Regions from separate parts of the Cellvibrio fibrivorans genome, predicted to be linked through region 2. Evidence: predicted binding sites of a transcription regulator. Region 2 holds the regulator's gene; the other holds the start of a gene.
What was found. Region 2 encodes LexA, which represses DNA repair genes until DNA is damaged. Its sites were predicted from a motif close to ACTGTNTNTANANACAGT; they were not measured.
Positions count from the first base shown of each region.

Region 1: a site for LexA is predicted at 1,843-1,860, ahead of recN (DNA repair protein RecN). Genes of this name have one in related genera too.

Region 1 is NZ_JAVDVX010000006.1:283,877-288,307, reverse strand. It holds gene recN (DNA repair protein RecN) at 118-1,785, opposite strand; gene J2X05_RS16650 (methyl-accepting chemotaxis protein) at 1,897-3,516, opposite strand; gene grpE (nucleotide exchange factor GrpE) at 3,942-4,431, shown strand, end outside.
Region 2 is NZ_JAVDVX010000002.1:358,732-363,162, reverse strand. It holds gene J2X05_RS06395 (hypothetical protein) at 1-33, opposite strand, end outside; gene fliS (flagellar export chaperone FliS) at 47-433, opposite strand; gene J2X05_RS06385 (SDR family oxidoreductase) at 549-1,379, shown strand; gene J2X05_RS06380 (DUF2845 domain-containing protein) at 1,439-1,801, shown strand; gene lexA (transcriptional repressor LexA) at 1,888-2,490, shown strand; gene J2X05_RS06370 (cell division inhibitor SulA) at 2,483-2,893, shown strand; gene J2X05_RS06365 (hypothetical protein) at 3,031-3,297, opposite strand; gene fadA (acetyl-CoA C-acyltransferase FadA) at 3,475-4,431, opposite strand, start outside.

The DNA of each region.
Region 1 (4,431 bases), on a different contig from region 2:
CTAGATGCGGTAAACGTTAGTGCTTTATGAAAGAAAACGTTGATTTGTTTTACCCGCTTGAGGGCGCGATTTATCGCGCCCTTTTTATTTTCAACGGTTGCTCGCCCGGCATTTTTGCTACAGCGCCAGCATTTCACGTGCGTGCGCCAGGGATTGATCGGTAATTTTCAAACCTCCCAACATGCGCGCAATCTCTTCTACTTTGCTTTCCCCTGCCAGTTCCACCAGAGTAGATTCCGCACTCTTTTTGCTGGATGTCTTCACTACCTTCAGATGCTGATGGCCTTTGCTCGCTACCTGCGCTAAATGCGTTACGCAGATAACTTGCCCGCGCGCTCCCAATTGCCGCAATAGCTGACCAACCACATCACCCGTAGCGCCGCCAATACCGACATCTACCTCATCAAACACCAGCGTCGGGGTGGCCGAAGTTTTGGCGGTAATCACCTGAATGGCCAAGCTAATTCGCGATAATTCGCCACCCGAGGCGATTTTAGCCAGTGGTCGCGGCGCTTGGCCGGGGTTGGTGCTGATTAAAAACTCCACGTCTTCCAAACCATTGGGGCCGGGTTTATCGGTAAGCGGGAGCAGGCTGACACTAAGGTTGGCATTGGTCATCGCCAATAATTTGAGTTGTTCATTGACTTGCTTGGCGAGGCTGGTGCCCGCTTTACTGCGTTTGGCTGATAGTTGTTCAGCCAATTGACGATAGGCTTTTTCAGCCTGCGCAACCTGCTGCGCGAGTTGGTCGAGTTTGCCATCTCCACCCTGCAACTGCTCCAGCTCTGCACTGAGTTTCTCAATAAACGCTGGCAGCTCTTCCGGCTGGATACGGTGTTTGCGCGCCAGGTCATAAATCGCTGACAGGCGATCCTCAACCACAGCGAGGCGCGCCGGGTCGAGGTTAAAACTATCTATATGGCGATCAATTTCATGCTGCGCTTCTTCGACCTGGATCTGTGCACTGGTCAGCAGCTCCTCCGCCGTTTGCAATGCCGCCGATTTCTCAGGCAGGTTGCGCAAAATATGCAGCGCGCGATGCAGGTTTACACTCAAACCCTGCTCGTCATCGCCGCAAAACGCCGCCAACTGCTGGCTGCCGTGCAGTATCTCTTCAGCGTTGGCGAGGCTGCGCTGCTCGGCCTCCAATTTGGCCTGCTCACCCGGTTGCAAGCCCAACTGTTCCAGTTCGTTAAATTGATAGCTGAGCAGTTGGAAGCGCGCACTCACATCGGCAGCGTTATCGCGCAGGTGGATAAAGTGTTCGAGCCGGCTCTGCCATTCGCGGAAGGCGAGGCGGACTTGTTTGGCGAGGTCGGTCTGACCGGCAAATTCGTCGATCAGGCGGCGATGGGTATCTTTGATCAGCAGTGATTGGTGCTCGTGCTGGCTGTGGATATCAATCAGCATCTCGCCCAGAATTCGCAATTGCTGCAAGGTGACCGGTTGGCCATTGATATAAGATTTGGATTTGCCCTCGTTGTTGATCAGGCGGCGCAGCAGGCATTCCTGCGGGTTATCGGGCTGTTGCAAATCCATATTGAGTAGCCATTCCTGGGCGCTGGGAATGGCACTGGTATCGAAGGTGGCGGTGATGTCGGCGCGGCTGGCGCCAGTGCGCACCCGGTCTGCTTCGGCGCGGTCGCCCAGCGTGAGTGCCAAGGCATCTAGCACAATCGATTTACCCGCCCCCGTCTCACCCGTAATCACCGTCATACCGGGTTTGATATCCAGATCGAGCTGGTCAACCAGAGTGAAATTTTGGATGTTCAGATGAGTCAGCATGGGCGCCTCGCAGGTGTTGCCGCAATAAAATAGCCGGACACTTAATAAGAATAAATGTCTGGCTATTTATACAGTATCTGCGGTCTGAGTGGCAAGTCGAAGCTGGTTCAATTACAGGCGGAAACCTTCCAGTTGGCGGCTGAGTTCATCGGAGGCATCACGAATTTGCTGTGATGCCATCAGTGTGCCGCGCGCTGCATCTTTAGTGCCCAGCGACGATTGCTCAACCTGGCTGACATACTCCAAAATCAAACTGCTCGCCTGCACATGTTCGATCAGCGAACTGCCGATATGCGCCACCATCTTGGCGACTTCATCGGTCTCGTGGCGCACGCTCTCCACAATTTCACCGCCTTGGCGGGTTTGACCAATACCTTCTTTCAGTTGTACCACCATGTCATCCATATTTTGTTTGGCGACGCGGCTGGAGTTCTGCACGGCGGTAATAGTTTCGCTGATTTCACTGGTCGCTTGCGTTGTACGCTGGGCGAGTTGGCGCACCTCGTCGGCCACTACCGCAAATCCGCGCCCCTGTTCACCTGCGCGCGCTGCTTCAATCGCGGCATTGAGTGCGAGCAGGTTGGTTTGGTTGGCTACTTCGCTGATGACTGAAATTACCGCCGAGATACTGTTAATCCGGTTAGCCAAATCATCAATGCTGCCCTGGGTCTGGATCACGCTGTTGTCGATTTCCACAAAGCTTTTCACCGCACTGGAGATCAATTTTTGCCCTTGGGTAGCAGTTTTGGAGGCGTGGTCAGTCTGGTTGGTAGCGACTTTGGCCTGCTGCATTGCGTCCTTGGTCTGCATATTAAATTCTTCGGCCGAGGAGGCAATCTTGATGGTATTGATGCTCTGGTCTTCTGCCATGGCAGTACTGGTTTCGGCCTTGTGGACTATGTCATCGCTGATCGAGTGCAGGCGCGCCACCATTTGCGATATGCCGCCGATCACCTCACGCAGCGCATGGCGCATACGCACCACCGACCCGTAAATACTGTCTTCCGGCGCCTGGCGTACATCGCGCTCGGTCAGGTCGCCGCCCGCTACTGCGCGCACCAGCGTCAGCACCTCTTTCAATTCAGCGCCCAGGCCGCGATCCAGTTTGCGCGCAAACAATACCACCGGCACCACTATAAATAGCATCACCAGCAAACAGACCGTTAGTTGCCATTTGGCGGTTTCCCAAAAACGGGCATTTACCTCGTTAAAGCCTATTCCTGTGCCTACTACCCAGTTCCAGCGTGGTGAAAGTTTGGCGATAGAGAGTTTGTCTTCAATGGTTCCGTCATCCAGTTTTTTGGTCCACTTGTAGCGCGCGAGTTGGCCATTGGCCTTATCAACTGCCTTTTGCAGAATCTCGCCCACACTGTTGCCCTTGCCATCTTTAAATTCGTGGAAGCTGGTGCCGTGGATTTGTGGATCGAGCGGTGCGGCAACAAAGTTCAGCTTCTCATCGGCGACGTAAACGTATTCAGACTTGTGATAGATGTTGTTGCGCAACAGCGTGGTGGCGATTTTTTTGGCGGTCTCATCATCCAGCTCGCCGCGTGCGGCCATCTGCTCCATCTGAATGACCGTGGCGTAAGTGCTATTGAGCAACTGCTCTACCCGCGCAGCATTGTCCTGGTTGCTCGTGTAGCGCACGGTGTACAGGCCGATCAGCATAATTCCCAGTAGGCCGATTAGAATTTGAGCAGAGACGATCCAGATTTTGACGCGCAGTGACATTGTGCCCCCTGGGAGTGGCTAAGTTATAAACAGGTGTTGTTTGACCTTAGGCGCAAGGGACAACGTTGTCAAATAGTATTTAAACGTATAAGTTCGACTTTCCGGCCCAAATGGTTATTAAGGTTCGGATTCACTCTTTTGGCGCATTAATCAACAGTTGCGCACCTGAGTTGTGCGCCTTTTTAAGATGGTTTTCGGTGGGTTGTGACCGCCGGGGTCGGTATAAAAAATCTTGTTTTGAGTATAGGTAGTAATCTATCGCTGCCAGCAAATTGGTCGCGCTTATTTAGTGTTACGGCTAGGCCGGGAAAAACTTTGGCGACAAAAACTTGAATCCCCCCGCGCCAGCCCCATATAGCGTCCACAGTAATTCAAGCGGATCAGTGTTTTACCTGCATCCGCCCAACCTGCGATGGAGTACCCAAGTGTCAACCCAAGACTATAGCGATATCCAAAACACCGCCGAGCCGCTCAATCCGACTGAAGATGCTGCCGAGCAGACACAAGCTGCCAACGAGCCCAGTCTGGAAACCCTGCAGGCGCAACTGGCAACCTTGGCAACAGCCTACGAGTCTGCCAAAGAGCAATCCCTGCGCTCGCAAGCCGAGGCACAAAACGCCCGCCGCCGCGCTGAGCAAGATGTTGAGAAGGCACACAAGTTTGGCTTGGAAAAAATGGTCAACGACTTGTTGCCAGTTGTCGATAACCTGGAGCGCTCGCTCGCCGCTATCGATAGTGGTAATGAAGCTTTTGCCGCAGTGATTGAAGGTATTCAGCTTACCCACAAATCGTTTGTCGACGCCCTTGCTCGCCATCAAGTCATTGCAGTCAGTCCGGAAGGTGAGCCGTTTGACCCGAATTTGCACCAAGCGGTTTCTGCTGTCCCCAATCCGGATGTAGAACCCAATACCGTAC
Region 2 (4,431 bases):
ATAGTCAGGCGCAGACACCAACTGAATCGCCATAACAAACTCCTCATTACACTTGACTGCCAATCGCATCCCAAGCGGTTTTTATCTCACCCAGCAAACGACCACATTCATCAAGGTACTCAACGTTGTTTTCGTAATTTGCCTGACTCAAGCGACGAATAATGTAGTCATATAGGCCATCGAGGTTGGCAGCTAAAGCTCCACCCTCTTTGTCATTCAGACTTCCTTGCAATCCTCCGACAATGGCTACCGCTTTACCAATCAGCTCGCCCTTGCGTGCAACCTGATTTTGCGCCATAGCACCTTTAGCTTGAGCAATACGTTCAAGTGCACCTTCAAATAACATTTGAATCAATCGGTGCGGTGATGCAGTTTCAATACTGGAATGTACTTTAACACTGGAATAATTTTGCACGGCAGAGTAGGAATTCATAAATCACCACAGAGTGTTTGAATTTTGTTTTGCTATTATCGGAGCTAACAGAACAATTCCCGACCCTTAAGCTAACGGCAAAATACCTAAAACCTTTAACCAGAAACTGACAATAATGCAAAAAACTATTCTTATAACCGGCGCATCAACCGGCATAGGCTTTTACGTTGCACATGAACTAAAGAAAGCCGGCTATCGTGTTATCGCCTCCTGCCGATCGATAGCAGATGTGGCGCGTTTGCAGCAAGAAGGACTGGAGTGCGTGCAACTTGACCTGGCGAATTCAACATCAATCCAGATAGGGTTTGCACAGGCAATGGAACTTACCGGGAACGAGCTTTACGGCTTATTTAACAATGGCGCTTATGGCCAGCCGGGAGCAATAGAAGATTTACCAATTAACGCGCTGCGCCAGCAATTCAATACAAATTTTTTTGGTTGGTGCGAACTGACTAATTTAGCCCTGCCTATTATGCTTAAACAGGGCTATGGACGAATTATTCAAAACTCTTCTGTACTGGGTATTGCAGCCATGCCTTTGCGCGGGGCCTACAACGCCAGCAAGTATGCTATTGAAGGAATTAGCGATACGCTGCGACTTGAGCTTGAGGGCACCGGCATCTACGTCAGCCTGATCGAACCCGGCCCGATTGAAAGCCAATTCAGAAAAAATGCTTTGGCAGCACTGCGAGACCATATCGATATTGAGAAGAGCCGTCATCTCGCAACCTACCGCAACGCAATCGCAAGGCTTGAAAAGACTGAAACAACAACACCTTTTACATTAGGCCCTGACGCTGTATATCAACGCGTCATTCACGCACTGGAGTCCAAGCAGCCGCAGGCACGTTATTACGTCACCGTCCCCACCTATCTGGTGGGTTTTATGAAACGCATTTTACCAGCGTGCTGGCTAGATAAATTATTGCGCAAACTCAGTAGTTAATTCATTTCTCATTCAGTTGTGACGGCTAGAGTTGATGAGACCACATGCAGGAGAAAATCATGAAGAAATACGTTACCGCACTATTGTACACAGCCATTTGCGCAAGCTTTTCCAATATGAGCGTTGCTGAATCCCTGCGCTGCAACACCAAACTTGCGCAAGTGGGAGATACCAAAGCGGAAGTGATTGATAAGTGTGGCGATCCGGTAATGACCGACAATTTCTGCCAACCCGTAGCAGCAACCACCCAACCACAGGGAATACAAAATGGTAACAACAACGTACAAAACAATATCGCTATCGCCACATGCGAGAACATAGACATCTGGACTTACAACCCCGGTAAGGGCAAGTTTATGACGCACTTGTATTTTGCACGGGGCCAATTACAGAGCATACGCTACGGCAACAGGGTGAAATAAGCAGCAGATTGAAAAACTATTGCACAACCTGAATTACTGTATATAATCACAACCACTGTACAAATAAACAGATTCAGGAGTGCGCCATGTCTGACTTAACACCCCGCCAGGAACAGGTACTACAGCTCATCCGCCAATATGCGGAAGAAACAGGTTATCCGCCCACGCGTGCGGAAATCGCCCGGATTCTCGGCTTTAAGTCAGCTAATGCCGCCGAAGAACACATCAAAGCCCTTGCCCGAAAAGGTGCTATCGAAATCATCCCCGGTGCTTCACGTGGGATAAAACTACCTGAACTGCAATCCGGCATCCCTATTATTGGCCGCGTTGCAGCAGGTAACCCGATACTTGCGCAAGAACACATCGAAGACTACTGCAACATTCCACAGAGCTTTTTTTCACCCACCGCAGATTTTTTCCTGCGTGTTCACGGCATGAGCATGAAAGATGCCGGTATTCTTGATGGCGATCTACTGGCTGTTCATAAAACCGATCAAGCGCGCAACGGGCAGATTGTTGTTGCACGTATCGGCGAAGAAGTGACGGTCAAACGGTTCAAACGGATAGGTAATAACGCACAGGTTGAATTGTGGCCAGAAAACCCAGAGTTCGAGGTCATCCTGGTAGATATGCGCGATCAGGAGTTTAGTATTGAAGGCCTTAGTGTAGGAGTGATTCGTCGTGACTAATATCGCCCGTGTAATACCCGCAACCACTACAACTCGCCAACAACCTGCCAGTGGTGTTACCGAACTGGTATTGACTAGTGATTCGCCTGAGCAAGTTGCGCTGCTGTTACCCATGATTGCATTTCTTAGCAACGCTTGCAGCGACCGCTGGATTACCTGGATAGCACCGCACAATATCAGCCGTGAGCTGCTGCAATCCTACGGTGTTAATACACGTTATATTCGTGTGATTCACTGCCAGAATCCGCAAACACTATTGTGGATCACTTGGGAAGCACTCTCTGCAGGCAATAGCCATACGGTGATATCAAGCCCGGGGAAATTGACAGATAAAGAACTTACACAGCTTGAATTGGCTGCTAAAACCGGCGGGTGTCAGGGATTACTGTTGCGAGTTCGTTAAATTTGCTGAGATTATTTAAATAATCAAATTTTTAAGGTAGGACAGATTACTTTGAAGTATTGAAGTAATGCAGGGAGGCAAGACCTCAATAATTGAACAAATAAAAAATTAAACAGACAAAACCATTCACCCATCGGTTAGTGCAACATCAGTTTTTCGGTATCACTTAGCTCTTCTACCAAATCATCCAGCATAGCTTCCGCCTGTTGATCAGCAATATCCCCCGCAGCCTCCATTCCCGCCTCAATCATGGCTTTGGCGACCATGAATTTTTCCTCGCCTAAAAAAGCCAGGGATTCTTCCGAAAAACGAATGGTTACCAAGGGTTCATTGCTCTCATCGTCAGCTCGCGCCAAAGCAACATCACCATTCAGCAATTCAATAATTTCGTAAAAAGACGACATAACTACCTCTGCGGCCTCAGCGCGAAACGGGCGCGCATTCTAGCACCCAATTATCTCAAAACCTATTCAAGAGATTTTTAGCTGCAAAGGCCTTTAATAGCTTCCTAAACCCAACAAAAAAACAAAAGGCCAACACAACGCTGGCCTTTTTCGCCCTAGACACGGTCGTGTTGCAGATTAGTTCAAACGCTCCAACACTGTCGTAATCCCCTGCCCCAGACCTATACACATGGTTGAAACGCCCAGATTCAAATCCCGATCCTGCATCACTGTCAGTAGTGAACCGGTAATGCGCGTACCTGAGCAGCCAAAAGGATGACCAAGGGCGATAGCACCACCGTGCAAATTTACTTTATCGTTCATCACGTCCAGCAATTTTAAATCTTTCAATACCGGCAAGGCCTGGGCTGCAAATGCTTCATTAAGCTCAACAGCGTCTATATCGTCGATGGTTAGATTGGCAGCTTTCAGCGCTTTCTCTGTTGAAGGCACGGGTCCATAACCCATGATGGATGGATCGACACCCGCAAGCCCCAGTGAAACCACTTTAGCGATAGGTTTTAATCCCAAGGATTTTGCACGCTCAGCCGACATCACCAGCATTACCGATGCTCCATCACTTAACTGTGAAGAAGTACCCGCTGTCACTTGACCATTTTTAGGATCAAATACCGGCGGCAATTTGGCCAAGGCCTCAACTGTAGTTTCCGGGCGGATAGTTTCATCCTGATCAACCGAGATTAAAAATCCATCGCTGTTATGCCCGTCGACCGCAATAATTTCGCGAGCGAATTTACCCGTCTCACGCGCTTTGGCTGCGAGCTGATGCGAACGCGCGCCGAACTCGTCCATTTGCTGGCGATTGATGCCATGCAAGAGCGCAAGATATTCAGCAGTCATTCCCATATTGCCTGCCGCTTTAGCGACGGATAAGCCCAGCAAGGGGTTGATGCTGACCGATTCATACATCGGCAAATGCCCCATATGTTCAACACCGCCAATCAAATACACATCACCCTGCCCGGCGCGAATATTCACCGTTGCAGTATGCAAAGCCGACATCGAAGAACCACAGAGGCGGTTAATCGTTTGCGCAGGAATTGTGTGCGGCAAGCCGGCCAATAATAAAATATT